4 regions of the Exiguobacterium artemiae 7-3 genome follow, and region 2 is predicted to be linked to each of the others. Evidence: predicted binding sites of a transcription regulator. Region 2 holds the regulator's gene; each other region holds the start of a gene.

Region 1 (7,405 bases), 2.6 Mb from region 2:
CGTGGAGTGTCCTCTCGACGCTGACACCGGCTGAATACCTCGAATTCCGGGATTCGCTCGGACATTCGTCCGGATTCCAGTCGTACCAAAACCGGCAGATTGAGTTTGCGCTAGGCTTTAAGAATGCCCAAATGTTACGCGTCTATGAGCATGAAACGGCGTTGTTCGCTCAATTGAACGATGACTTAAAGACACCGAGCATCTATGACGAAACCGTCCGGGCGATGCACCGGCGCGGCTTACCGATTGACGAGACGATTCTCAAGCGGGATGTCACGGAAGACTGGGAAGCTGATCCGAGTGTCGAAGCTGCCTGGGCCATCGTCTATCAAGACGTCGAACAGTACTGGGATTTGTATGAACTCGGCGAAAAGTTGCTCGACATCGGCAGCCAGCAACAAATGTGGCGCTTTAACCACATGAGCACCGTCGAACGGATTATCGGTCAAAAGCCGGGAACGGGTGGTTCGTCCGGCGTCAGTTATCTGCGCCGTGTGCTCGATCATCGGTTCTTCCCGGAACTGTGGTCGGTCCGGACAAAACTTTGAGGGGGAATCTTGCATGAACCGTTGGATAGATGTCTCACAACCTTTAACATCGTCGATTACGACGTGGCCGGGTGATACGAAATTTGACTACACCATCAATTGGAGTAAAGCCGATACCGGCTCCGTCAACGTCGGACAGGTCACGATGAGTCTGCATACCGGCACTCATATCGATGCACCGTTCCATTTTGATGATGCCGGTCAAAAAGTCATCGATTTGGATCCGGATCTTTATATCGGTCATGTCCGTGTCATTTACTTGCCCGGTCGGACGGAACTCGTGGCAAGTGATCTCGAGGCATTTGATTTAACCGATGTCCGCCGGTTGATTATTAAAACAGACGGCTGGGTCGATAAATCGATTTTCCCGGAAACGATCCCGGTGCTGACACCAAGTCTCGCCGAACGTCTTGGAGCACTCGGCGTCGAATTGATTGGTCTTGATTTACCGTCCGTCGATGCGATTGACAGTAAAGAGATGAGTGCCCACCATGCGCTCGCCGCACATGGAGTTCATATACTCGAAGGGTTGGTTCTTGATGCGATCACACCGGGTGATTATCATCTCAATGCCGTCCCGCTTCCGCTCGTCGACGGTGACGGCAGTCCTGTCCGTGCGTTGTTGCGACCGTATTAAAAAAACCGACAGAACGCTCTTCCGAGAGTTTTCTGTCGGTTTTTCAGTTTTCCTTGACCGTTACGGGGAACAATACGTCTTCCGTCCGTTGCATGATCTGTCCGAGTACTTGAAGAGACGGATCGACTTCAAAATCAATGTCGAGCGAATGGTTGGCTCCTTTTATTTGTTCCAGCATTAGGTTCGAGCTGCCGCACCGTTCCAACGCTTCCGGACTGAACTGACGATCGTGGTCACCGATGACGAGTAAACCGTGATGCCGGCTGTTCGCAATCGCCTCGACGATTGCCGGATCTTTTAAGAGAGGCGTCAAGAGAACAACACGCGCTTCCGGAAACAATCCGCGGTGCATCATCGTAACCAGCGGTACCGTTCCGAGCGATTTGGCAATGAAGTGAATCGTTTGATATGTACGTGAACGTAACACCTCATCGATGACCGCTTCAATCCGCCGACTCATCTCCGCATCTCCCTGTTCGTCCGGCAAGCTGAACAAATCATCCGAGACATACTGAATCTCAATCACGTTCACGCCCCGCTTCAATAACATCATTCGACTGAAGTAAAAGTATGGATGATCATACGCATAACCTGCGCCGGACAACATAAAGCAGACCTCATCCGACTCGGAATAATAGTGATTATAGGCAATCGTTTGATCCCCCAGTCGTGTCTCGCAACGCCGAATTTCCATCATGGCTCCCCCTTTATTTTTTCCTTACTTTACCATTCCCATTATCAATCGTCTATTTAAATCCTCTACATACTAAACAGCCCCCTCCAACGCTTTAGTAGCGACAGAGAAGGCTGTTGGTTTAACGGACCAGTTGATCTGGTGTAAAGACTGACTGTTCAACTTGTTTTAAGGCATAAAAAGCACCTTGTCGTGCCATTAAATCTTCATACGTCCCGACTTCGATGACTTGCCCCTGGTCCATGACGACGATTTGGTCCATCGTCTCTAGTCCTGCGAGACGGTGACTGACAAGCAACAGCGTTGCATCCGTTGCACGTACGAACAAGTGCTCTAAAATCGTCTGTTCCGTCAAAGCATCAACCGACGAGGTCGGCTCATCCAACAGATACAGTGGTGTCTGACGCAAGAAAATTCGGGCAATCGCTAGCCGTTGTTTTTCACCGCCGGACAGGTTTTCCCCTTTTTCAAGTACCCGGTCGTCGAGTTCAAGCAACGAAAGACCGACCTGTTCGAGTGCCCCGATCATCTGCTCATCCGTTGCCTCGCTACTGGCGAGCTTCAGATTGTCGCGAATCGTTCCGTAAAAGAAATGGTTCTGTTGCAAGACGACATTCGAATGTTGCCATAACGCTTCCGGATTAATCTCTTGACCCGGAGTTCCTTCAATCCGTATCCCGTCGGCCGGGTACATCCGCAACAACAGTTGCAACAGCGTCGATTTTCCGGAACCGCTCGCTCCGACAATCGCCGTTTTACTGCCTGCAGGGAACGTCACGTTGACATTTCGTAAGACCGGACGATCCTGCCCGGGAAACGTGAAGCTGACGTGTTCCGCACGGAGTTCCGGAGCCCGCGTCAATGCAAACGGGCGATATTCCGGTTCCGCTGTCGCTTCGACGACGTCATCGAGCCGACGTGCCGCATGACGGCTGTCTTCGAAGAAGCCCGGTAAGATCGCCATCGGTGCGGCATTTTCAAACACCGTCAACGAGGTCATGACGAGTAAGGCCAGGAAGACACCGTCGAGCTGCCCGTCAGCAACCAGATAAGCACCGAGTCCGAGGACAATCCAGGAAATAATCAATGTCGCCAGTGTATTCAACGCAAGGTTCGAGACGGCGTGTAGCCCGTTGCGTTTTTCTTCTGCCACGTAACGTGCTGCGACGGCATTCAGTTCCGCTTCCTTGTTCCCGAGTTGTTGATAAATCTTTAAGTCCCGGTAGCCTTGGAACAGTTCCGTCACTTCTGTCGACAGTTCCCCGCGCCGTGCCCGAACGGACCGGGCAAACCGTTGTTCCCGGTAGGCAAACCAGCCAGGAATGATGAATCCCGTCAAAATCAGACCGAACACGAGGACAAGCGCAACACTGAGTGAAAAGAAACTGACGAAAAAGATCGTACACAGGAAAACGAGCACCAAAATGATCGGTGGATACACGACGCGCAAAAATGTATTTTGCAGACTTTCGACGTCCCCGACAATCCGGGCGAGCAAATCACCACTCCGGTACTTCGCAAAGATGCCCGGTGCGAGCGTTTCAAGACGTTTATAAAACGTCGTCCGTAAGTCGCTGAGAATCGTAAACGTCGCCCGGTGCGAGTAATAACGTTCTGCATACCGGCTGACAGCCCGTGTCAGGCTCGAGATTTTCTGCAGGGCAATCAAAACAGCAAGTGTCTGGATCGGTGGCAATAAGGCGGCTTTTGAGATCAAAAAGCCGCTTGCGGCAAACAAGCCGACCGCCGTGATGCCGGCCAAAACACCAAAGAAAATCGAGAGCACGATGTCCCGTTTCTGGTGCAACATCAAGCGAAAAATTCCCATCAACTCTTTCATCGTGTTTCCTCCCCTCGTTGAACGGCACGCATCATCGCATACTCCGATTCGCGTCCGAGTAATTCTTCGTGTGTCCCACGGTCGACGATCTGTCCCGCTTCCAGCACGACGATTTGATCCGATTGTTCGATCGTATGCAGACGGTGGGCGACCGTGATGACAGTCGCTTCACGTCCTAAGACGGTCATTGCTTCCTGTAATATCCGTTCCGTCTTGACGTCAAGACCGGTCGTCGGTTCATCAAACAAGATGACGTTCGGTCGTTTCAGGAAAGCACGTGCTAACGCAACACGCTGTTTTTCGCCGCCGGATAAGCCGCGTCCGCCTTCCCCGATTACCGTGTCGAGTCCGTTCGGCAGTTGTCCGATCAATTCAGTCAGACCGGCATCAGATGCCGCCTGCTCAATCGCCGGTCTCGATGCTTCGCGCAATTCACCGATTGCGATGTTATCCGCAAGTGTCCCGGCATACAGGTACGGATGCTGGGAGATATAACTCAGTTGACGGAACCAGCTTGCTTCCGTAATTGTCTGACGATCTTGACCGTCCAACAACAGCTGTCCGTCCTGCGGATCGGCAAGACCTGCCAGTAATTGAAGAACGGTCGATTTTCCGGCACCGCTGCGGCCAATCAAGGCAACCTTCTGATACGGTTCGATGACAAGATTCAGTTCAGTCATCGCAAACCGGGCATCGCGGTACGTAAAGGCGACATCTTTCAGCTCAATCCGCGGCGGATGGCCTGCTGATAATTCAGTTTGTCCGAAGACGACACTCCGGTCATCTTCCGTCAGTTCAGCCGCAATCTGTTTTGCGGCGGCGACACTACCGCGCCCCGTATGGAAGGCAGCGCCCATCTCTTTTAAAGCTAAATAGTATTCCGGTGCCAGAACCAACATCAGAAAGGCCGGCACGAAGGTGATGCTTTGGAACAAAATCAACCGTAAACTGACTTCAAGCGCAATCATCCCCATGCTGAGCATCGAGATGAATTCGAGCATCAGCGATGACAGGAAGGCCAGTTTTAAGACAGTCAGCGTAGCGTCCCGAAAGTCGAGACTGCTCCGTTCGATGACGTCCTGCTGGGCTTTCGCCCGACCAAATAACTTCAACGTCGTCAGTCCCTGTAACGTATCGAGGAACGTTCCGGAGAAGGCATTCATCTTCTCGAGCTGCGTATCGGCCCGCTTTTGCGTCATGATCCCGATGACGATGTAAAACAGCGGAATGAACGGCGCCGTAATCATCATGACCAGTCCCGTCACCCAGTCATAGCTGAAGGCGGCAATCAGCACCATCAGCGGAACGATCGACGTCTGGATAACTTTCGGCAGGTACTGGCTATAATAGCTGTCCATCTCATCGACGGAATCGAGCAGGACACTGACCTTTTTTCCGGATTGTCCTTCGAGCATCGATTCAACAGAGTTTTTCGTATATTTCGCGACAAGTGCCTGGCGTAAGTCTTGTTTGACCCGTGCCGCAAGATTCGTCCCGAGACGTCCGTTCCAGTACGTGACGCCGACGCGCAGGACAAGCATCCCCAACAGGACACCAAGCAATGGAATGACTGCCGCGAACGGATCCCCTTGCAGGAAAATCCGGTCGACAATGATGACAATCAGATAGGATTGACCGATGACGGCGACGCCCATCAGGACGGCTGCAAGCATCAGTTGTATAAAAATCGTACGCGGAATCGTGATGATTCCTTTGAGTGGATTCATAAGAAAACGTCCTTTCACTAAGTGTGAACGACTTTTAGTGAATATTTTCACATATCGTACATTCAGTATACCGAATCCATTCTGTTGATGCCACGGGTATGCTGTCGAAAAGGTGTGACGGTTTTGTGAGGGACCTTTTGTTGGACAATTCATCTATCCGGATGTATTGTAGATAATAGTTATCCACGTTATATAGAAAGGAGAATGTTTCATGCAAATGAAAACAGGCGTCGAACAATCGGTGTACGCGATGCTCTTATTGACGTTTTTACCGGAGAAGGGTGTGTTGCCTGGAGAATTCATCAGTCAGCAACTCGGCGCTTCCCCGACCTATTTTCAAAAACTGCTTCGGAAGCTCGTGAGTGCGGATCTGCTGATTTCTGTTCCCGGTGCCAAAGGCGGCTTCCGTCTGAAAGCGTCACCGGAAACAATTCGTGTGTTTGATATTTATGAAGCCATCGAGGGCAAACAGTCATTATATGCTTCAAGCGGTGTCTTCGAAGACTTGATGGGCATCCAAAACCAAAACATCTGCCTGTTATCCGACCTGATGGCGGAAGCGGAACAATCCTGGCAGTCGACGCTTAAACGCGAGACGATCGATTCGATCCGCCGTGAAATTTATTTGAACTGTCCGCCCGACCATCTGACAAAACTGCAAAGCTTAATCGAAGAAAAAATGATTCGCAACTAAAAGGAGATTATTATGATGAACACTACTACACTTGACCGTTATTTTGATTTATTTGACGCTTCCCGGACCGATGAACAAGCCTTCACCGATCTTGTTTCCCTGTTCTCGGACGATATCACGTTCGTCTTAAACGGACAGGAACAGCATGGAATCGAAGCCTGGAAACAGTTTGTCCGGATGGTGTTCACCGCTAATCAGGATATTAAGCACATGTATGCAGGATGGCTGCCTTCAGAAACAGGCGATACGCTTGAAACACGATGGGCCGTTTGTGGTAAGCGTGCCGACGGATCGGTCTTCACGCAAGACGGAACGGATATCGCCCGACTGGATGCGGACGGAAAAATCGTCTATCTCGCCAACGTCCCCGATGATACTGCGATGTTCAATCAATACAATTCTTAATCACAGATGAAAGACAAAAGGTCTCACTTCATGCGAAGTGAGACCTTTTAATGCTGCTTTATAAATTTTTCGCCTTGAAGGTGTCGCCACCTTCAATCGTTCCATTATCAAATCCTTTTTGGAACCAACGTTCTCTTTGCGCCGACGTACCGTGTGTAAAGCTTTCCGGTACGACATAGCCTTGCCCTTTTTTCTGCAATGTATCATCTCCGACGGCATTCGCCGCACCAAGTGCTTCGTCGAGATCGCCTTCTTCAAGCAGATTTTGCCCTTGTGCGTGATGTGCCCAGACACCGGCATAATAATCCGCCTGCAATTCAAAACGGACAAGATACTTATTGAACTTCTCTTCGCTCATCTTTTGGCGGAGCGGCATGATTTCGTCTGATTTCCCAAGCAACGTTTGGACATGGTGCCCGACTTCATGGGCAATGACATACGCCATTGCGAAGTCTCCCGGTGCCCCGTATTTATTTTGTAACTCATCATAAAAACTAAGATCGATGTATAATTTCTGATCACCCGGACAATAAAACGGTCCGACCGACTTTCCGGCTTGCCCACACGCTGAACTGACCTGATCGGTATATAAAACGAGCGTCGGTTCTTTATAGGTCATACCGTCCTGTTTAAATTCCTTCGTCCATACTTTTTCCGTATCCGCCAACACAACGGATACAAAATCAGCCGCTTCTTTTTCTTTGGCAGTTTCCTGGTACTCGCCTTGACTGTCACCTTGCGAATCGGACAGCCCCCCGAGGATATCCGCCGGATTGCCACCCATCAACGTGACGACGATTAAAATGATGATTCCGAGTCCGCCACCAATCCCGGCGACTCCTTTACCGCCCATCCCCCGG
Region 2 (7,405 bases):
GCATTCGTTCCGAGGAAGTTGAAGTTATCCTTCACTTCTGTCGCAAGACCTGTGACGCCGTAGAACGTGTTGTCATCGTAGAGTGGTGCATCAACAATTGGTGCTTTGTCCCATGCTCCTTTGAAACCAACGTACGGAACTGTCAACTCAGGATTTTTGCTCTTCGTATCGATCAGACGGACGAATCCTTCGACGAAGTAGCCGTTTTCGAAGATGGTTTCAAGCGGTGCACCGTTTGCCCAATCGACTGTATCTTTTAAATCAACCGTAACGTTGACTTTTGTCGTACTCTTCGCGTTGATCGCGACCGAGCTTGCTTTCTTCGAGCCGACCGTAAAGGAAATCGGGAACGTCCCTTTGTTGGCATCAACCGAATCAACTGTTCCTTTTTTGAAGATTCCGTTCGCTTCAAGGAAATTTTGACCTTGGACGGCAAGATCCGATTGAACCGTTCCGGCAAGTTTATACGTTAACTTTTCATTACTGTAGTTCTTTAAGTCGAGCGTAAAGCTGAACTTGTCGCCGACTTGTTTCAAGGCTGCTTTTCCTTCACCCGACTTCGTTTCCGTTACGACGACCGGTGTTTTCATGGCGGCATGCAAGTCCATCAGTCCGGCTCCCTCACGACGTGGTGAGTAGTAATTGCCAGTCTTCGCTTCCTGATTGTACTTACCTGAATCCAGCTGCGGACGTGATGTGTTCATCAAGATGGTCTTCGCGAGTTTAACGCGTGTCGCGCCACTGACCTTGAAGTCTTTATCAATCCGTTGCATGACGAGTGCCGTTCCACCGGCGACGTGTGGTGCTGCCATCGATGTCCCGCTCATGACGCCATACTCGTTATTATTAAGCGTCGAATAGATTTTTCCGCCTGGTGCCGTGATTTCCGGTTTGAAGTCTAGGTTCGGCGTCACACCCCATGATGTGAAGTCAGACATTTCACCGGCAACCGGGTTTGGTGTCGAGACGGCTTTCCCGTCAAACGTCACTGTCAGTGCCTTACCGGCTTTCGCTTTTACTTCGAGCTCGTTGCCGTCTGCGATGCTTAACGAGACGAGTGGAATCGTCGGTTTGTTAAGTGCCATGCTGACATAGTCCCCGTGCTCGACCCGACCACGGACGATGACACCGGCTGCCCCTTGTTTTTCGGCTTCCGCTTGAATCATCGCATAGTTAAAACCGCCGTTACGGACGACGAAGACGACTTTATCTTTGACGTCTTTATCGGCATAGTTGGCTTCACTGCCATCACCGACATAGACGACATCCATCTTTTCTTTATCAAAGACCGCAATCGGGTTCGGTGAATCTTGTTTTTGGTACGCCAGGTAACCGGCATCCTGCCCGTCGACCGTCAATGCCATACCTTCAAGTGTCAATTGCGTGTTTTCAACAGACGCGACTTGAAGCGATTCGCTGATCAGTCCAGGTGAACCGACAACACCGACATCCGGATTCGACGCGTATGGATTTCCGGCACCGCTTCCGGCAAAAGCTGAGTTACCGGCTGAAATCGCACATAAAATACCGTTGTTCATCGCATTGACGATCGCTTTTTGTTCTGGATCATCTTTTTGAACGAAGGATGCCGTTGAACCAAGACTCATGTTGATGACGTCTGCACCGAGGGCAATCGCATCATCAATCGCTTTGATATAAATATCACTGAATGTCGACGGCATACCTGGATCATTGCCGAAGACTTTCATTGCGAGCAGTTGTGTTTCCGGTGCAACACCTTTAATGCCACCGTTCGTCTCATCGCCGTTGGCACCAACCGTACCGGCAACGTGCATCCCGTGCATCGAAGCGCCTGCTCCGAGGTCACGGATTTCGCTGTCATGATCGGCGTAGTTATAACCGTACGGGACTTTTTCCGTAAAGTAGTTTCCTTTTAAGCCTTTTGACGATTTAAAGCTCTCGACTTTTGAAGACGTCAAATCAACTTTTGTCTCCGGACTAAGGACCATGTCCTTGTGCGTCGGGTCAATTCCCGTATCGATGACGGCAACGATTGTTCCTTCACCTTTATAGCCGTAGTCCTGCCATGTTTCCTTCGCATTGACCATGTCTTTGCTGTGCAACATGTTTGGTGTCGCGCCTTTTTCAACTTCTGGACGCGCATATTCGTGTGCAATATGTACATTTTTGATGCCGCTTAATTTCTTCAACTCTTTGATTTCACCGTATTTGACTTCGCCGCTGAAACCGTTCAAGACAGTTGTGAAACTTTCTTTATACGAAACAGAAATATCTTTTTGGGCAATCGCTGCTTTGACTTCTTTTTGTTTATTGACGATTTGATTCTTAAGAATAATTTTTTCCGTGTTGCTTAACGTGCTGTAACGCTTATTTTGTGCTTGTGCATGTTCAATCGCTGCTTTTTGATCGAGCTCGACGACAATCCGTACTTTTTCGTTTTGACTGTATGACTTTTCTTGACCCGCTTTTTTCAGTGAGAGTGCTTGTGGCTTTTGTACATCCACTTTTTGTGATGACACGTGTCCCTCAGCATGAACTAGGCTGGAAGATGTCATGAGGGCAGCTGCCATCAGAGCAATCTTCTTTTTCTTCATTCTTTTTCCTCTTTTCCAAAAATGTAATGTGGAGCAAAAACGTATTAAACGAAAATTCTGTATTTTTAGTTTAATTAACTTTCGCTTAATATACAATTTAAATTTGGTGCTTTTTAAAAGTATTTGTTTGTTTATTACATCACAAAAGGTATAAATCCTTATATTTCCTTATCTATTTCTTACAGGTAAATAAAAAAGGACATAAAAAAACCTTGGTTTCCCAAGGTTTCGGCAGGTAAAGCGATATGGAGACTATCGGGCTCGAACCGACGACCTTTTGGCTGCCAGCCAAACGCTCTCCCAGCTGAGCTAAGCCCCCGTGTGTTTCTATTACGAGTATAACCACTTCTGTTCATTTTTTCAATATAAAATTAGACCGCTTACAAAAAAAAGCTTTTCCTGCCATCACGGCAAGAAAAAGCTTCTTCTTTTTACTTATTTAACTCACGCATCAGATCTGCCTGTCGTTCCAGTTCCGCCTGTTGCTCGAGAATCAGCACTTTTTTATACGTCCGTGCCGAGATGATGATACTGATTTCATACAGGACGAACAACGGAACAGAAATCATCAAATGCGATGTGATGTCGGGCGGTGAGATCAACGCCGCGATCACGAACAGCGCAAAATACGCATACTTCCGATTCTTCCGCATGAAGAACGGCGTCACGAGTCCGAGCCGTGTCAAAAACATCGTCACGACCGGTAACTGAAACAACAGACCAAACGGAATCGTCAACCGGATCAGGAAACTGAAATAGTTCTCGACCCCGATGACCTGTTCAATCCCAAGCTCTTGTCCGAGTTCCGTTGATACTTCCAGTAAAAACGGCAACAGCCAAAAATAAGAAAACGAAACGCCCGCGAGGAATAAGAAAAACGTCACGGGAATGTACGTCAACGTCGCTTTTTGTTCTTGGTCGTGCAGACCGGGACGGATGAACGCCCAAAGCTGGTACATCCAAAACGGGGACGCCAAGACGATTGCGATGATGAACGCAAGATTCAGATATAACATCAGCGGATCAACGACGTTAAACGCATTTAAACCGATTCCGAGTTCCTTTAAGTCGGCCTGTAAGAAACGGACGAGCGGCCGGACGAGCGGAAAGGCTGCGATAAACATGACTACCACGATGATGAGCGACCAGATGATCCGCTTACGCAGTTCATCTAAGTGCGATGTCACACTCTGTTCTTGATCGATCGCCATGATTCACTCACTTCTCTTTCATTTCGTCCTTTTTGTCCTTATCATCTTCCATGATGCCATGTGTCGCACTCTTGAACTCTTTTAACGTTTGACCGGCCGCGCGGCCGAGTTCCGGTAATTTCTTCGGTCCGAAGATGATGAGGGCGACGACACCGATCAAGGCGATGCTTGCCGGTCCAATACCAAGTGTTAACGGGATTAAGTTTTCCATTATGATTTCACTCCTTCAGCTGATTGCGAATAATGCTTCATGAAATAGACGAGCGACTGCAGCTCGATTGACAGATCGATGTGATGCACCCGGACATGGGCCGGTACATTCAACCGGGCCGGTGTAAAGTTCAGAATGCCGGTCACACCGTACTCAACTAACTCATCCGCCACTGACTGGGCGAACTGGGACGGTACCGTCAAGATGGCGACATCGACATGGTTCGCTTTGATTTGTTCTTTCATATCCGACACATGATAAATCGGAACGTCCTGCGTCGTCGTTCCGACCTTGTCTTCATCGGCGTCAAACGCGATGACGATACGAGTACTATTATTCTTTAAAAAGTTATAATTTGCAAACGCTGTTCCGAGATGTCCGACCCCGATTAAGGCGACATTCGTGACCTCGTCTTGGTTGAGTGTCTTTCGGAAAAATGTTAACAAATGTTGAACATTATAACCGTACCCTTTTTTCCCTAACGCCCCAAAGTAGGAAAAGTCACGACGGATCGTCGCGGAGTCGACTTTGACCGCTTCGCTGAGCTCTGCTGACGAGACGCGCAGCTTGCCGGAGTTATAGAGACTCTGGATAAAACGATAATATAACGGCAGTCGTTTCGCCGTTGCTTGTGGTATTTTTGTGTCTGGCCCATTCATACTGCAGTTCCCCCTTCGGCCACGTTCTGACGTGGCACCCAAATCAATGCAAAGAATTCTACTCCCCTTGATTGTAAACCACTTCACATAGAGTAACAAATATTATATTCGGCAGGATTTTTCGTGATAGACTAAAGGGTGGAAGGATGGATGGATATGATTCTCTTACAAGTAAACCAACTCTCAAAATCATTCGGCGTAGAGCCGATTTTAGACAATATTAAACTCGAAGTACAGGAACGGGACCGGATCGCCCTCGTCGGACGAAACGGTGCCGGAAAATCGACACTTTTAAAAATCATCGCCGGGGAGCTGTCACATGACTCGGGGGAGATCATGAAAAGCAAGGAAGTCCGGATTGGTTATCTCGCGCAGGACAGCGGACTCGAGTCGAACGAATCGATTTGGAACGAGATGCTGACCGTCTTTGAGCATCTGCAGGATCAGGAACGGGCGCTTCGCCGGATGGAAATCGAAATGGGCATGGAGCACATATTAAATGATCCGACTGCCTATGACCGTCTCCTGAAAACGTATGATCAAGCGCAACACGACTTCTCGGAAGCCGGCGGCTATCAGTTCGAAGCCAACATCCGCTCTGTCTTACACGGGATGCGTTTTTATCCGGACGATTATTCCCGCCGGATTCAGACGCTTTCTGGTGGACAGCGGACCCGGCTTGCCCTGGCGAAGATGTTGCTCCAGGCACCGGAACTGTTGATTCTCGATGAGCCGACCAACCACCTCGACATCGATACGTTGTCTTGGCTCGAAAGCTACTTATCCGGTTACCGTGGTGCCGTCTTGATCGTTTCCCACGACCGCTACTTCCTCGATCAAGTCGTCAACGTCGTCTATGAATTGTCCCGGAACGTGTCGCGGAAATTCACCGGCAACTATACGAAGTATCTCGAACAAAAAGCGGCACTGTACGAACAGGAAATGAAACAGTTCGAACAGCAACAGGAAGACATCGCGAAGATGCAGGACTTCATCCAGCGTAACATCGCCCGTGCGACGACGACGAAACGGGCGCAAAGTGTCCGCAAGCGTCTCGAAAAAGTCGACCGAATCGACCGTCCGGACGGTGACGAACGCAGTACGGTTCTGTCATTCCCGATTGAAAAGCAGAGCGGCAATGATGTCCTGCAGGTCAATCAACTCGCTGTCGGCTACGAAGAAGCCGTCTCGAAAAACATTACGTTCCGGCTGCAACGTGCGGAATCACTGGCGCTCGTCGGACCAAACGGAATAGGCAAGTCGACGTTACTGAAAGTGCTTGTCGGCCGTCTCAAACCGCTGTTCGGTGACTATCGTTTCGGTACCGGTGTCTCAATCGGCTACTACGATCAGGAGCAGGCGGAACTGAATGACCGCAACCGTGTCATCGATGAGATTTGGAACGAATGGCCGTTGATGCGCGAACAGGAAGTCCGGTCCGTTCTCGGGCAGTTCCTATTCAGCGGCGATGATGTCTTCAAGCTCGTCCATGAATTATCGGGCGGTGAACGCGGACGTCTGGCGCTCGCGAAGCTGAAGTTACGGAAAACGAATCTGCTTGTGCTGGATGAGCCGACGAACCACCTGGATCTTGATTCGAAAATGGTCCTCGAAAACGCACTCGTCGATTACGAAGGCACCTTGCTGTTCGTCTCCCACGACCGTTACTTCATCGACCGGGTTGCGACCCGCGTCATCGAGATGAGTACAGACGGTGTGACCGATTACCTCGGTGACTACTCGTATTATATGGAGAAAAAAGCCGAGAAGGAAGAAATCGCCCGTCTCGAAGCGGAAGAAGCGAAAGCAATCAAAGTCGCGTCGACAAAGACGATTGACAAGGAAGCCCAAAAAGAAGCACGTAAAAAGAAACAGCAACTCGAGCAGCTCGAACAAGAAATTGAACGGTTAGAAAACCGGTCGGTTGAAATCGAACAGTTGTTGTGCGAACCGGAAGTCTTTAATGATATTCCGAAAGCGACCGCCCTTTCGGCAGAGCGCGATCAGATTGATGTCGACTTGCTCGATTTGATGGAACAGTGGGAGTCGTTCCACTGATGCGCTCGAAAAGTTATCTGATCAATCTGATCCAAGGATTATTGTCCGGCGTCCTCTACTTCGTCCCGATGTATGCGGACTATGTCTCGGCTTTCATTCGTCCGGATGCGTTTAATGCCGTTTATCCATTGTTCATCTTAATTTCCTGTATGATTGGTCTTGTCATCCAAACGTGGAGCGGACTGTTCATCAGTTTATTGTCCGGTCTGATCTGCACGTTGTTGACGATTCAGTCGTTCGTCGAACTGAATGATCCGATGATCATCATGTATTACGGCGCTGTCTCACCACTGGTCGCCTTTTTGATCAGTTGTGTCGGAATCTGGGCGCTTGCCGTCCTGTTTTATCTGCTGGACGGTTTCCAGTACAGTAAACGCCATAACATGGAGTAAGCAACAAAAATAGACGAGGAAAGCGGATATCGAATCTGCTTTCCTCGTCTATTTGTATGGCGTTGTCTTATTTCGTAGGGCGGGCAATCGTGAAGATTTCACCAATCTTGGCATAATCATTTCCGGCGAGACGGGCAATTGCTTTTAAACCGTCCGCATCAATCCGGAACGACTCCTCGAGTTCATCTGCGACATGGTATCGAATGACTTCGCCGATCAATAAATCAGCTGCCTCCAGCTCAACGTGTTGTGTCAGCTTCAGTTCAAAGCGAACCTTCGCTTCCGCAACTGCCGGGAC
Region 3 (7,405 bases), 770 kb from region 2:
TCGAGCGCGTTGAATGTAGCGATGGCATGGAAATAAAAAAAAACGCTCATTGAGCGTTTTTTTGTTTCGGATAAAAGGCAAGGATGACCAATAAGGTGAACGCAATCAGACTCATCATCGGAATCGTCAGGAAACCAAAATAATTGACCCACTTGATGAGGCAACCGTTCGTGCAGAGTGCTTCTCCGTCTGGTAAGCGCTCGAGTACGACGTGATAGGCTGCGACCGCAAACCCGAGTAACGTATATAATCGAAGAAAAAATCCATCGACCGGACGATTACGGAATAAGGATACTAGCAAATAGATGGCGGTCGTATACATGAACAGACGTTGCCACCAGCATAACGGACAAGGGATGAATCCACGAATCTCACTGAAATACAGACTGCCTAAAGTAGCGACCGTTGAGACGATCAACATAAAATGATACCGTGACATATGTACCTTCCTCTCTAACGTGTTAAACTAATGCCATCTTATATCATGAGGAGTCGAATCATACATTGCAAGTGTCGGAAATGGAAATGTTGATTACGTTATCAGAAGAATTGAACATGAGACGGGCAGCAGAACGTCTTTTTGTCTCGCAACCTGCTCTCAGCCAACGTTTGGTCGCAATCGAGCGGCGCTGGGCAACAAAGCTGTTCATTCGTTCATCACGTGGACTGAGTATCACTCCGCAAGGTGAAAAGGTTATCGGACTCGCCAAAGAAATGAACCGAAAAGAACTGGAACTGAAAAGTGAGTTAACGGCAGAAGAAGGAGCGGTTTACGGTACACTTCGGATTGCTGTCGCATCCATTATGGGGCAATATTGGCTTCCCCGTGTCCTGAAACGGTTTGTCGAACGGTATCCGCACGTCCGTGTCCAATTGGTCACAGGGTGGTCGAGTGAAATGATGCGGCATATGCTGGAAGAACATTTTCATATCGGTATCATCCGCGGAAATCCCGATTGGAAAGGCGTGAAGGAACGGCTGTTCTCCGATCCGTTGTATCTCGTGGACAGTGAACTGACGTCACTCGAGCAGCTTCGGAAGACAGAACGTCCTTTCATCCAATTCAAAAGTGACTCGACGTACTATCAAGAGATTTTAGAATGGTGGCAGGATCGCTTTTCGAGTCCACCGGCTCGAACGCTCGTCGTTGATCAGATTGAGACGTGTAAACAGATGGCGCTTCACGGGATTGGTTTTGCCATCTTACCCGAATCAACGATTCATGAAGCGAGCGAAGTGATGCAGATTCCACTCAAAACATCATCCGGAAAAATTTTAAAGCGGGACACATGGATTCTATCGACAGAGTCGATGCTTGAATTAAAACAAGTCCAAGCGTTTTGGGACATCGTCAAAGAAGAAGGAGGAAGTCAGTCAGATGGAATACGCAATTGAAATGCGCCGAGAACTTCATAAAATACCGGAGCCGGGATTTAAGGAGTTTAAAACGCAAGCTTTTATTCTTGATCAAATCCGGTCATACCCGGAAGAACGGGTAAGTTATGATACATTCGAAACAGGAGTATTTGTCCGCGTGAAAGGCTTAACCGGGAACCGGACGATTGGATATCGGGCAGACATCGACGGATTACCGATCGAAGAAGCAACGGGGTTGCCGTTTGGTTCTGAGCATCCCGGCTTCATGCACGCCTGTGGTCATGATGTTCACGCATCGATCGCCTTAGGTCTGTTACGCCGGATTGTCGAATTGCCTGTCATGGATGATGTCGTCTTCCTGTTCCAACCGGCTGAAGAAGGACCGGGTGGGGCAGAACCGATGATTAAAAGCCCGCTGTTTGAAAAGTATCGTCCGAGCGAGATGTATGGTCTGCATGTCGCGCCGGAATATCCGGTCGGGACGATTGCAAGCCGGCCAGGTGTCTTGTTTGCGAGTGCCCGGGAAGTTCATATCACGATTTATGGACAGAGCGGTCATGCGGCCTTTCCGCATTTGACGATTGATACGGTTGTTGCCCAGGCGGCATTGATCATGCAGCTTCAGACGATTGTCAGTCGTTCAATCAATCCAATGAACTGCAGTGTCATTACAATCGGAAAAGTGGAAGCGGGAATCCGGGAGAATGTCATTGCCGGTCGGGCGCTACTCGACGGAACGATGCGGGCGCTTAACGGAACAGACATGGAAAAATTAGAGCAACGTGTGCGGGATATCGTACGCGGCATCGAAGCTTCATTCGGTGTAAAAATCGATTTGCAGTTCGGGAATCGGTATTATGAAGTCGTTAACGATCAACGAGTCGTCGATAAATTTTCGTCTTTCGTCAAAATGAATGCGAATTATATTGAGTGCGATGCTGCAATGACAGGCGAAGATTTTGGCTTCATGTTAAAAGAAATTCCTGGCATGATGTTTTGGCTTGGTGTGAATAATGCAACGTCTGGATTACACCAACCGACCTTGAATCCAGATGAAGATGCCATTCCCTTCGTCATTAATTTACTCGATCATTATTTCCGCGAATACGTCTAAACAAAAGACGTGACAATCGGCCCTTTATTCATGAAAAAATGGATAAAGGGCTTTCATTTTATAGAAGAGAACAGTTTTCGAACGTTTTGTGAAATAAATCACGAGTATATGTGAACAATTTGTTACATCAAACATTTAAAACAGACACAAATGATTATGTTCTCTATGATACGGATATAAACAATATATAGAAGTACGTCTAGAAAGAGGGGGCTATACACATGTTCAATGATCCAGTCATGCTCAGTCGATTATTGACAGGGCTCACATTAGCATTCCACATCATCTTTGCGACGATTGGGGTAGGGGTTCCATTGATGGTACTCGCAGCTGAGTACATCGGAATTAAACGAAAAGATTCAGACTATATTCTTCTAGCTCGACGCTGGACGCGTGGTTATATCGTAACCGTAGCGGTAGGTGTCGTAACAGGAACAGCGATTGGGTTACAATTGTCGCTTTTATGGCCATCATTGATGCAAGTAGCTGGTCAAACAATCGCATTACCGTTATTTATGGAAACTTTCGCCTTTTTCTTTGAAGCGATTTTCCTCGGAATTTACCTGTACACATGGGATCGATTTAAAAATCCATGGTTGCATTGGTTGATCGGGATTCCAGTCGTCATTGGAGCGACATTATCTGCCTTCTTCATCACGACGGTCAACTCTTTCATGAACTCACCAGAAGGATTTAAAATCGTCAACGGGACACTCACGCAAATCGAACCGTTGAAAGCGATGTTTAATACGGCGACACCAACAAAAGCAACGCACGTCATCGTATCCGCTTACTTGACGGTTGCCTTCATCTTGGCAGCGATTGCGGCCTTCCATCTGTTACGGAAGAAAACTTTGTCGGCAGCAGAAACGGCATATCATAAAAAAGCCCTTCGCTTAACTGTCATGGCCGGATTAATCTTTGCTTTCTCAACAGCTTTAGTTGGAGACTTCTCCGGGAAATACCTGGCGAAATACCAACCGGAAAAATTAGCAGCAGCAGAATGGCATTTTGAAACGACAAGTGAAGCCGAGTTGATTTTCGGTGGAATCTTGGATGAACAGGCGGACGGCAGTTATGAAATCAAAGGTGCCGTCAAGATTCCGTATGCTTTATCCATTCTCGCAGGGGGAGCACCGGATACAGAAGTCATCGGGTTAAATGAATTCGCCAAAGAGGACCAAGCACCACTGTTTGTCCACTATTTCTTCGATATCATGGTATCGATCGGTATGTACCTGGCTGCGATTTCAGCCTTGTTCATCTTGGCATTCCGACTCAAAAAGTTGAATCCGTACAATAAGTGGTTACTGCGCGGTATTTTCATCGGTGGACCGCTCGCCATCGTTTCGATCGAAGCGGGGTGGATGTATGCGGAAATCGGACGTCAACCGTGGACGCTCTATGGTATTATGAGAACGGCTGATGCGGCTACCACTTCGACCGCTGTCGGACCGATGTTGATTTTGTTCAGTTTACTTTATCTGTTGCTCGGAACGATTTGTACAGTCGTCTTGCTCCGGATGTTTAAAAATAACCCTGTCGGCAAAGAACTCGCAGATGATCATCATACACGTGGTGAAGCGATGTTTGCGGACGACAATAAATAAGGAGGGAACGAGTTGGACATTCAAACACTTGGAATAACCGTACTTTGGACGTTCCTTTATGGATATCTCATCGTTGCCTCAATTGACTTCGGTGCCGGTTTTTACGCGTTTTATTCAAAATATACGAAACGGGATCATCTGACGAACCGTTTGATTCTCCGTTATCTTTCGCCGGTCTGGGAAGTGACGAACGTCTTCTTCGTCTTCTTCTTCGTCGGACTCGTCGGATTCTTTCCGGATACGGCTTATTATTACGGGACAGCTTTACTTGTTCCAGCCTCAATCGTCTTAGTATTAATTGCGATTCGCGGTAGCTTTTACGCATTTGCCAACTACGGCTCAAATGACAGCATGTTCTATACTTTCTTATATGGAGCAACAGGACTATTGATTCCGGCAGCAATGTCCACGACATTGACAATCAGTCAAGGTGGATTCATTCGTAAAACGAATGAGACAGTCGAATTCCTTGGGACGAAGCTGTTCACAAACTTCTATTCTTGGACGGTCGTCGCGCTTGCAATCGTATCCGTCCTCTATATCAGTGCGATGTTCCTGTTGTTCTATGCGGATAAAGCAAAGGACGAGAATGCAACACCATTGATTCGTAAATGGGCATTGTTCTGGAGTATTCCAACGATTGTTGTCTGTGCGTTAGTCTTCTTTGGTCTAAAAAATCAGGCGGCGTGGCATTATGAAAACATCTTAAACGGCAATTGGTGGTGGTTCGCAGCAAGTTTCCTCTTCTTCTGCGTCGCGGTCACACTTGTTTACCTGAAGAAAAACTACGGTATCGCCTTTATCGCTGTTATGGCTCAGTATGGCGTTGCCTGGTTCGGATACGGATATACACACCTTCCTTACATTCTTTATCCGTACATCGACATCAATAAAGCGGTCGTTAACGAAACGATGGCAACGGCACTTGTTGTCGTCTTTATCTTCGGATTGATGTTATTGATTCCTGCATTGTATTTGATCTTACGGTTGTTCCTGTTTGATAATGATTATGTCAGTGGGAAAAAAGCAAAATAAGTGAAATGTATATTTCTTAACAAATCCGGGGCTGACTCGAAAGTCAGTCCCTTTTTTTGAGCGGATTTGTCGTTCATTTCAAGGATTAAAAACTGAAAACCGCATTATAAAAGCGTTCATAGTAATTTAGAAGTGAATCGGGTACACTACTACTGAAGCAGAATTGTGAAGGAGAGTTGAACATGAATGGAGAGTTCGCAGTAATTGGTTTAGGTCGGTTCGGAGGTTCGATTGTCCGGGAACTATCAAAAAATGGATATGACGTTTTAGCGATTGATTCGGATGAAGAACGTGTCAACGAATATATGGGGATTGCGACGCATTCTGTCATTGCGGATACGACGGATGAGAACGTCTTAAAGAGCCTTGGGATTCGCAATTTTGACCATGTCATCGTTGCGATTGGTGAAAACATTCAAGCGTCGATTTTGACGACTTTAATTTTAAAAGAACTTGGTGTCCAATCGATTACCGTGAAGGCGACGAATGATTATCATGAAAAGGTATTACGAAAGATTGGGGCCGACTTCATCGTTCACCCTGAACGGGATATGGGGGTCCGGATTGCGAATGGGTTGATGAGTTCGAATATTTTAGATTATCTCGATTTGTCACAAGAATTCTCGATCGTCGAAATCAAAGTCAGTGATCGGATGGCAAATCAAACATTGATCGACCTGGACTTACGTAGTAAGTACGGTGCAAACGTCGTCGCGATCAAGCGGGGCGAAACCGTCATGATTTCATTACAAGCAGATGAATTGATTGAAAAAGGGGATTATCTTGTCGTCATTGGCGAAAATGATGACTTGGATCGTTTGGAACGCGCCATCCATAAAGTGAAAAATTAATATCTAAAAAGGCTGAGGAGTCATTCCCTCGGCCTTTTGGGTACTAAATGAGTTGGAATTCTTTCAGACCGTGTTCGATGCCGTCTTCTAGAATGTGTTTGGTGACGAAATCAGCGGCTGCTTTTGTTTCAGCAAGACCATTTCCCATCGCGATACCGGTTCCGACATAACGTAACATTTCTAAATCATTCAACGCGTCTCCGAATGCAAACGTATCTTCGCGCCGGATATTCGTCAGCTTCAGGAATTGTTTGATGCCATCCGCTTTTGATGAACCGACATTGATGACATCCATCGCATTCGGATGCCAGCGGATGAAGTCGAAGGCTTGGTAATTTTGAGTGTACTCGGCTTCTTCTTCAGCGGTACAATAGACAAGCGTTTGGAAGACGTCATGTGTCGTAAACGCCTGATCATTAAAGACCGGCAATGGAATATCCAGTTCACCAAGTGATTCTTGGACTAACTGATCTGATGGCTTGGTTGAAAAGCCTTGTGTTTCACCTAAATAGACAAGTGTATGACCATTTTTATGTGCTCGAGCGGTCAAATGCTTGAGATCTGCAATCGGTTGCGGACGTCTGTAAATGACTTCGTTTTGATGAACGACGATTTGACCATTGTAACCAATGATCGTATCGATGTTGAGCAGTTCGCGCACACCGGATAACATCGCCGGACCACGCCCGGTCGCGATGGCTACATAAACACCATTCGCTTGTAATTGTTTAATTGCCTGTTTGGTCGACTCGGGAACAAAATGACCATCGTGAAGTAAGGTTCCATCGATATCGAAAAAGACGACTTTCTGATTTGCCATGGTTTCACCTTCTCTTTTTAATTGGCTGTTCAGCCGGATACATGTGGAATTATAGCATAGCGTTAACGTTTACGCCGACCTTGGATTAGGAATAGGATGAAAAAATAGTAGGATATCGTGTATACTAATCTAAGGACAAAAAACAATGGACTGATAAGGAGTTGCTAAACATGATTTTTAAAGTATTTTATCAACCGCTTCGTTCGGAAGCCCCGGTACGGGAACGGACAGAAGTGATGTATGTTGAGGGAGAGAACATTCGTGAAGTGCGAACAGCGATTGATCACCTCATCAAAGAGATCAATGTCGAATTCATCCGTGAGTTAAGCGGCGAATTCCTGGAATATGAAAAACTAAGCCCGGATTATAAGGTTGAAACGTTCGCATGAAGTTCGTTAAAAACCATCAAGCAGCCGTTTTCGCACTCGGTGGCTTAGGAGAAATCGGGAAGAACACGTACGTCGTTCAATTTCAAGATGAGATCATCGTCATCGACGCCGGTGTCATGTTCCCGGAAGATGAATTACTTGGGATTGATTACGTCATTCCGGATTACACGTATTTGATCAAAAACAAAGACAAGGTAAAAGGTGTCTTC
Region 4 (7,405 bases), 1.5 Mb from region 2:
AAAGATTGGAGAAGCCGATTGGTGTCCCGTCGTTTCCGAAACCAAACAGAATGAGGCCGAGACCGGCGATGATCATCAGGATGATTGTCACGACTTTGACGGAGGCGAACCAAAATTCGAGTTCACCGAACATTTTGACCGATGCAAGATTCGCCAGTGTCAGGATGACGATGACGACGACACCCGGAATCCAGGTCGGTAAATCCGGCCACCAGAATCGCATGTAGGCACCGACGGCAATGACTTCACTCATCCCGACGATCACCCAGTTGAAGATGTTGCTGCTCGCTGTCATGAAGCCAGCTGCCGGATGAATATAATCATTCGCGAACTTTGCATATGATCCCGTATGTGGATGGGTGTAGACCATCTCACCTAAGGCTCGCATGATTAAAAAGATAAAAGCTCCTGCCATCATATAGGCAAGAATGACGGATGGACCGGTCCAGGCAATCGTACTCGACGATCCAAGAAATAGACCAACGCCGATTGTCCCCCCTAAGGCAATCATTTGTACTTGTCGTGCTGTCAGTTCCCGCTTTAAATTCGAATCCATAAGTACCCCCATGTACCAAAAAATTGATAACTGTCGAACTTGTAAGACCAGTTCGAAACACTATAGACATGAGTATACTATTTTAAAAAAGAGAATAGAAAGCTTTTTCTGAAAATTTTTGAGTTTTCTTGATAAAAAATGAAAGGAAATGAAAAAGTCGAACCGCTTCAAAACGAAGCGGTCCGACGATTGGTCATTCCGGAATGAAATCTGTGAACGTTCCTGCATAGAGACGGGTTTCTGTAGAAAGAACAATCCGGTTCTGGCGCATCTTGATGGTTCCTTGAAGCGGTGAACCTTGTTCCGACTCGAACAGGATGCGGGCCTTCTCGACGTAGGCATCACCTTCCAGTTGTAACAAATACGTATGCTCATTGTCCGTCGAAATCAAATACTCGCCTTGAACGACGAAGTCCGAAAAGTGACGGAGCGGGACTTGGTAACTCGTACTGTTGCCTTGATGAAAGTGGACGACACGGTAATCCGGATGATAGAAGAACCAGGCATCATCCGACGCACAGACGTTCAGCGCATAACAATCATCAATCGGATACTTCTTGTTCTTAAAGACGGCTTCTCCAAATTCATCAAAAACAGCCAACCCAAATGAACCAATCGAATTGGTCGCGATATCGGCAAACACACCTTCATCGAAGTAACTGACCCAAATCTGATTTTTTTCATCGACATGGACGTTTTGAATCCCGTCATCAAGACAATAGCTGTCGAGGAGATGACCGGCTTGATCGTAAACAAAGGCGTTCGGCAACCAGGAACCGTCGATATCATCGTCACAACGGGAGGCGACGAGTAGAATCCGGCCGTCGGAAAACGAGTCGACATAACTGAAATCGGTTTCGGCCTGAGCGACAATCGTCGTTGTCCGCCATTGGTCATACAAGCGGTGGACATGCAGGACATTTCTATGGCGTTTCGCATCATAAATTTCTTCGATCATCATGATTTGTCCTGAAATCGTCAGTCCCGTGGCAACGTGTTTTCCAGTAACTTGAGACGCCGTAACGCGATCAAGGTGAATTTTTAATGTGTTGGAAGTATCCAAGATAAGTCGCTCCTTTTTAAAAACAGTCTGCCGCGGGGGACAGACTGCAAAACTTGAATCAGGTTGTACGTTGACGTTTTTTAAGGAAGACATAGACAAGAATCATAACGACAGCAGCAATCAGGACACCATTCGTATAAGGTGCGGCTACTTCTTTGATCGAACGCCAATTCGTGCCGAGCGTCTCTCCGAGGTAGAGGAAAAGAATTGACCAGGGAATGATGGCAAGGACGGTATACAGTGAGAATTTTGTTTGGTCCATTTTGGCGAGACCGGCTGGAATCGAAATCGCATGACGGACGACCGGAATGAAGCGGGCTCCGAAGATGACGCCTTGCCCGTATTTCAAGAACCAGCGTTCTGCGAGATCGAGGTGGTGTTCCGTGATCAGCAGGTACTTTCCGTATTTTAAAATCAATGGTCGACCGCCATAGCGGGCAAACCAGTACAAAAAGAGTTGCGAGAACAAACCACCAATGACGGCAGCGACAACGGCGAGCGGCCAACCGATCGTTCCTTGGGAAATCATGAATCCGCCATAAGACAAGACGATTTCGCTCGGAATGATTTCAATCATTAATCCAAGGGCGATTCCGAAATAACCTAAGTCAGCGAGATATAATAAAACGTTATTAACAACTTGAGATAACACATGGAACACTCCTTCTGCTTCACTTCATTCCTTTATATTAGAGAAGAAAGTGGGAAAATGGAAGAAAAATTCGTTAATCTTGCGAATCAAATATACATATGGAATGTTTGGGGTCAATCTGACAGATTGAACTGCAAAACTTTCAAATGAAGGAAAAAAAGGACCAACACCTCAACAGGTGTTGGTTCCATCATACAATGAACGGTTTATAACACCATCGCGGCAATCGTTCCGAAAACGAGCAGCGGCAGATTGTAGTGCAGGAACGTCGGGATGACGGTTTCGCGCATGTGATCATGCTGTCCGTCGGCGTTCAGTCCACTTGTCGGACCGAGCGTCGAATCGGATGCCGGGCTTCCGGCGTCGCCAAGGGCACCGGCTGTCCCGATGATAGCAATCGTCGCTTCCAGACTGAATCCGTACTGGACACAAAGCGGGACGAAAATCGCAGCGATGACAGGAACCGTCGAGAAACTCGAACCAATCCCCATTGTGACGAGCAGTCCGATCAACAGCATGACGAAAGCGGCAACGAGTTGGGAATCGCCCATCAAGGCTTTTGAATTCTCAACGAGCGGATCGATGTCACCGGTTTTCCGGAGGACGTTCGAAAATCCGTTCGCTGAAATCATGACGAACCCGATGAACGACATCATCCGCATACCGCGGGTGATGACATCGTCTGCTTCGCTGAAGCGGACGAGACGAAGAAGTAGAAACAGGACGAGACCTGTTGTCGCAGCGAAAATCATCGATTCGGTCGTCAACTGGACGGCGAGCGTCGCGAGGACGACGAGTCCGCTGAGGAACAGTTTTGTTTTCGTGATGACAGGAATCTCATAGTCGTCCGGAGCGATATTCCGCATTTCGTATTCCCGTGGTTTCCGGTAAACGTAAAGACCGATCAACAGACCAACGAGCATTCCGAGTGCCGGAATCGCCATTGCCTGAATGACGGAAGCACCAGCCGTGTCCATTCCGTTTTTCGAAATGTTCGGCAAAAGGATCTGGTTCAAGTAGATATCCCCGAAGCCGACCGGCAGGAACATGTACGGTGTGACAAGACCAAACGTCATGACGATGGCAATCAGGCGGCGGTCAATCTTCATCTCATTAAACAGACCAAGGAGCGGTGGAATGATGATCGGGATGAACGCGATGTGAATCGGTAAAACGTTTTGTGAGCTGATCGCGAGTAACAAGATTGCAAAGACGATAAAGCCTTTTAACTTCTTGACTGACGCTGCGTCAGCGGATCCTTTCGAACGTTTGATCAAGGCGTGTGCCAAGGCATCCGGAAGACCGGTTTTTGACAAGGCGACAGCAAACGCACCAAGTAAGGCATAACTGAGGGCGATTTCGGCCCCGGCGCCAAGTCCTTCAGCGAACGTCGCGATCGTCTTGTTGATGCCGAGACCGCCGATCAGTCCGCCGGCGACGGCACTGAGAACCATCGCGAGGACGATATGGACCCGGAAGATGGCTAAAAGAAATAATAGAGCAACGGCAATAATGACTGCATTAAACATGAACTAAAACCACACTTTCTTTTGGTATCACTGTACTATACTAAAGTATCATACAGACCGTTCTTTTGACTGTCAAGAAAAAAACAAAAAAAGGTATGACCGACGTCAGATTGAGGCCGGTCATACCTTTCTTCTTCATTAAAACGTGATTCAGCAATCGACTTGATCGAGTTTTCCCGTTCCCGGATCGATGACGAGTCCGTGGACTTCCGTACCCGGCGGCAACAGCGGATGGTTTTTAATCAATCCAACCGAGTGGCTGACATTTTCTTCGACGGATGTGAAGCCGCGCAACCATTGCTTCAAGTCGACGCCGGAAGCATCGAGTGTGTGCAACACCTGTTCATTGATTCCACGGTCCTGCATTTCGGCAATCATCTTCGCCGGATCGATTGTGCTCATGCCGCAGTCATGATGTCCGATGACAATGACTTCTTCCGCTCCGAGGGCATAAAGGGCGACGAGAATCGACCGCATGACGGATCCGAATGGATGGGACAGGACAGCCCCGGCATTTTTGATGATTTTCGCATCACCGTTTTTCAGACCAAGTGCGTGGGGAAGGAGCTCCGTCAAACGTGCATCCATACAGGTCAGAATCACAACCTTCTTATCCGGGAACTTATCCGAGATGAATGGTTCGTATTGTTTCTCTTCGACGAACTGTTGATTAAACGCAAGCATTTGATTAACGACTGACATGAAACTTCCTCCTTTAAGACAAATGAATGATGGAACTATTTCTAGCGTACACGATGAACGATTGGTCAGACAAGCAGATTCATCGATTGCTGTGACAGTTATCACAGGAGCGGGACAAAAAAGCGAATCCTTGCGTCAGAACAGGTTGTTTCTTTGAAAACGCTCTCATCCATGTGAAATAGTTCACAGGATAGCCATGCACAAATGTAACAAAAGGCGGTATGATTGATTTGTGAAGGAAAGCACAAACTATTTAAAATCAGCTTGGCATTCCTAACATGCAGTAGGGAAATGCAGACTCAGATTCGTTCCAAAATAGGGAGGAAACCTAACATGGCTGTCAAAGAAAAAATCAAACAAGATGTCTCACCTGTCGAACAAGCAATCAATCAAATCGTCGCCAAAGGTCAAACGGCACTTCAAGAATTACTGACATTTGATCAAACGAAAATCGATGCGATCGTCCGGGACATGGCACTTGCCGGTCTTGAACGTCACGTCGAACTGGCACGTCTCGCAGTTGAAGAAACAGGTCGTGGTGTCTTTGAAGATAAAATGATCAAAAACATGTTCGCAACAGAATACATCTACAATAGTCTTCGTGATGAAAAAACGGTCGGAATTTTAGAAGAGGATGTTCAAAACGGCATCACCTACATCGCAGAACCGGTCGGCGTCGTGTGTGGCGTCACACCGGTGACGAATCCGACATCAACAACGATGTTCAAAGCATTAATCGCGATCAAAACGCGTAACCCGATTGTGTTCGCGTTCCATCCGTCAGCGCAACAATGTTCACTCGAAGCAGCCAAAACATTACGTGACGCTGCCGTCAAAGCCGGTGCACCAAAAGATTGTATCCAGTGGGTCGAACAACCGTCACTTGAAGCAACAAAAGTCTTGATGAATCACACTGATATCGCAATGGTCCTCGCGACAGGTGGAGCCGGCATGGTCAAATCCGCTTACTCAACCGGTAAACCAGCACTTGGTGTCGGACCGGGTAATGTACCGTGTTACATCGAAAAATCAGCTAAAATCAAACGCGCCGTCAGTGATTTGGTTCTCTCCAAAACATTTGATAACGGAATGATTTGTGCGTCCGAGCAAGCGGTCATCGTCGATCAAGAGATCTATGCCGAAGTGCGGGCAGAAATGGAAGCACTCGGTTGCTACTTCTGTACGCCGGACGAGAAAAAACGTCTCGAAGCGCTCGTTATCAAAACCGATACATGTGCCGTCAATGCGGACATCGTCGGGAAACCAGCGACATGGATCGCAGCAAAAGCCGGCATCGATGTTCCGAGCAACACGGTCATGCTTGTCGCAGAACTCGAAAAAGTCGGTGCAGAAGAACCGTTGTCACACGAAAAATTAAGCCCGGTCCTCGGTGCTTACAGTGTCGCCTCAACGAATGATGCCTTCCACGTCGCCGAACGGATGCTTGAAATCGGTGGACTTGGTCACACGGCGGTCATTCATACGACGAATGATGAGTTGATGACAGCGTTTGGTCTCCGGATGAAGGCGTGTCGGATTCTCGTCAACAGCCCATCGGCACACGGTGGAATCGGCGATCTCTACAATGAATTGACACCATCGCTGACACTCGGCTGCGGATCATACGGGAAAAACTCGGTCTCTGAAAACGTAACGGCGAAACATCTACTCAATGTCAAGAAGGTGGCGAGACGACGCGTGAACATGCAGTGGTTCAAAGTACCGGAAAAGATTTTCTTTGAAAAAAACTCCGTTCAATACTTGAAATCAATTCAAAATGTCTCCCGGGCATTGATCGTCACCGATCAATCGATGGTCGAGTTCGGCTATGCCGACAAAGTCATCCGTAACTTGCCGGCAGGCGTCAGCTACCGGATCTTTGACCAAGTCGAACCGGATCCATCCGTGACGACTGTTCAGATCGGTGCGCAAGCGATGCACGATTTCAAACCGGACTTGATCATCGCCCTCGGTGGGGGATCTGCAATGGATGCTGCGAAAGGCATGTGGTTATTCTATGAGCAACCAAACGAAACATTCTCGAATCTGCGCCAAAAATTCATGGATATCCGCAAACGGGCCTATAAGTTCCCGGAACTCGGCAACAAAGCGAAGTTCGTCGCCATTCCGACAACTTCCGGTACGGGTTCAGAAGTCACACCGTTCACCGTCATCACCGATAAAGAGAAAAACGTCAAGTATCCGATTGCTGACTATGCGTTGACACCAGACGTTGCGATCGTTGATCCGGAGTTCGTCATGACGGTGCCTGCCTCAATCACGGCGGATACTGGGATGGACGTCTTGACACACGCGACGGAAGCCTTTGTCTCTGTGCTTGCGAACGACTACACGGATGGACTGGCGTTAAAAGCAATCAAGATGATCTTTGAGTACTTGCCACGTGCATATGATAACGGTTCAGACGCCGAAGCACGCGAAAAAGTCCACAATGCTTCAACGATGGCCGGAATGGCGTTTGCGAATGCCTTCCTCGGCATCAACCACTCAATCGCGCACAAAATCGGTGGGGAGTTCCACACACCACACGGTCGGACGAATGCGATCCTGATGCCGCACGTCATTCGTTACAATGCATCAAAACCAACAAAACTTGCAGCTTTCCCGAAATACGAGTCGTTCATTGCAGATGAACGCTATGCGGAAATCGCCCGTTACCTCGGTCTGCCGGCAACAACGACGGAACAAGGGGTTGAATCGTTTATCCAAGCTGTCAGTGAACTCGGACAACGCCTCAACATCAAGATGTCGTTCAAAGCCCAAGGCATAAAAAAAGCCGATTTTGAAGCGAAACTCGACAAGATGGCCGTCGATGCGTTTGAGGATCAATGTACGACAGCGAATCCAAAAATGCCGCTCGTGACGGAACTCCGTCAAATCAT

What was found. The regulator Rex, encoded in region 2, represses fermentation and respiration genes when NADH is low (regulators of the CRP and FNR family bind a similar motif). The targets are predictions, from matches to a motif close to TTGTGAAATATTTCACAA.
Region 1: the regulator Rex is predicted to act here: its motif matches at 5,482-5,499, upstream of cydD (thiol reductant ABC exporter subunit CydD).
Region 3: the regulator Rex is predicted to act here: its motif matches at 2,578-2,595, upstream of P402_RS0106175 (cytochrome ubiquinol oxidase subunit I).
Region 4: the regulator Rex is predicted to act here: its motif matches at 4,674-4,691, upstream of adhE (bifunctional acetaldehyde-CoA/alcohol dehydrogenase).

Annotation. Positions count from the first base shown of each region.
Region 1 covers NZ_KK211190.1:2,865,038-2,872,442, forward strand. The annotation lists gene kynA (tryptophan 2,3-dioxygenase) at 1-548, shown strand, start outside; gene kynB (arylformamidase) at 562-1,185, shown strand; gene P402_RS0115765 (cyclase) at 1,229-1,879, opposite strand; gene cydC (thiol reductant ABC exporter subunit CydC) at 2,001-3,719, opposite strand; gene cydD (thiol reductant ABC exporter subunit CydD) at 3,716-5,446, opposite strand; gene P402_RS0115780 (RrF2 family transcriptional regulator) at 5,658-6,140, shown strand; gene P402_RS0115785 (nuclear transport factor 2 family protein) at 6,156-6,545, shown strand; gene ypfJ (KPN_02809 family neutral zinc metallopeptidase) at 6,604-7,405, opposite strand, start outside.
Region 2 covers NZ_KK211190.1:268,700-276,104, reverse strand. The annotation lists gene P402_RS0102460 (S8 family serine peptidase) at 1-2,576, opposite strand, end outside; tRNA gene P402_RS0102455 (tRNA-Ala) at 2,823-2,895, opposite strand; gene tatC (twin-arginine translocase subunit TatC) at 3,008-3,787, opposite strand; gene P402_RS0102445 (twin-arginine translocase TatA/TatE family subunit) at 3,795-3,998, opposite strand; gene P402_RS0102440 (redox-sensing transcriptional repressor Rex) at 3,998-4,657, opposite strand; gene P402_RS0102435 (ABC-F family ATP-binding cassette domain-containing protein) at 4,814-6,715, shown strand; gene P402_RS16690 (hypothetical protein) at 6,715-7,107, shown strand; gene P402_RS0102425 (flavin reductase family protein) at 7,175-7,405, opposite strand, start outside.
Region 3 covers NZ_KK211190.1:1,038,486-1,045,890, forward strand. The annotation lists gene P402_RS0106155 (FAD-dependent oxidoreductase) at 1-36, shown strand, start outside; gene P402_RS0106160 (disulfide bond formation protein B) at 47-439, opposite strand; gene P402_RS0106165 (LysR family transcriptional regulator) at 505-1,395, shown strand; gene P402_RS0106170 (N-acetyldiaminopimelate deacetylase) at 1,379-2,491, shown strand; gene P402_RS0106175 (cytochrome ubiquinol oxidase subunit I) at 2,713-4,101, shown strand; gene P402_RS0106180 (cytochrome d ubiquinol oxidase subunit II) at 4,114-5,136, shown strand; gene P402_RS0106185 (potassium channel family protein) at 5,319-5,987, shown strand; gene P402_RS0106190 (Cof-type HAD-IIB family hydrolase) at 6,031-6,807, opposite strand; gene P402_RS0106195 (DNA-dependent RNA polymerase subunit epsilon) at 6,978-7,196, shown strand; gene rnjA (ribonuclease J1) at 7,193-7,405, shown strand, end outside.
Region 4 covers NZ_KK211190.1:1,792,828-1,800,232, reverse strand. The annotation lists gene P402_RS0110395 (amino acid permease) at 1-556, opposite strand, end outside; gene P402_RS0110390 (hypothetical protein) at 750-1,619, opposite strand; gene P402_RS0110385 (DedA family protein) at 1,678-2,271, opposite strand; gene P402_RS0110380 (Na+/H+ antiporter family protein) at 2,478-3,800, opposite strand; gene P402_RS0110375 (beta-class carbonic anhydrase) at 3,951-4,502, opposite strand; gene adhE (bifunctional acetaldehyde-CoA/alcohol dehydrogenase) at 4,836-7,405, shown strand, end outside.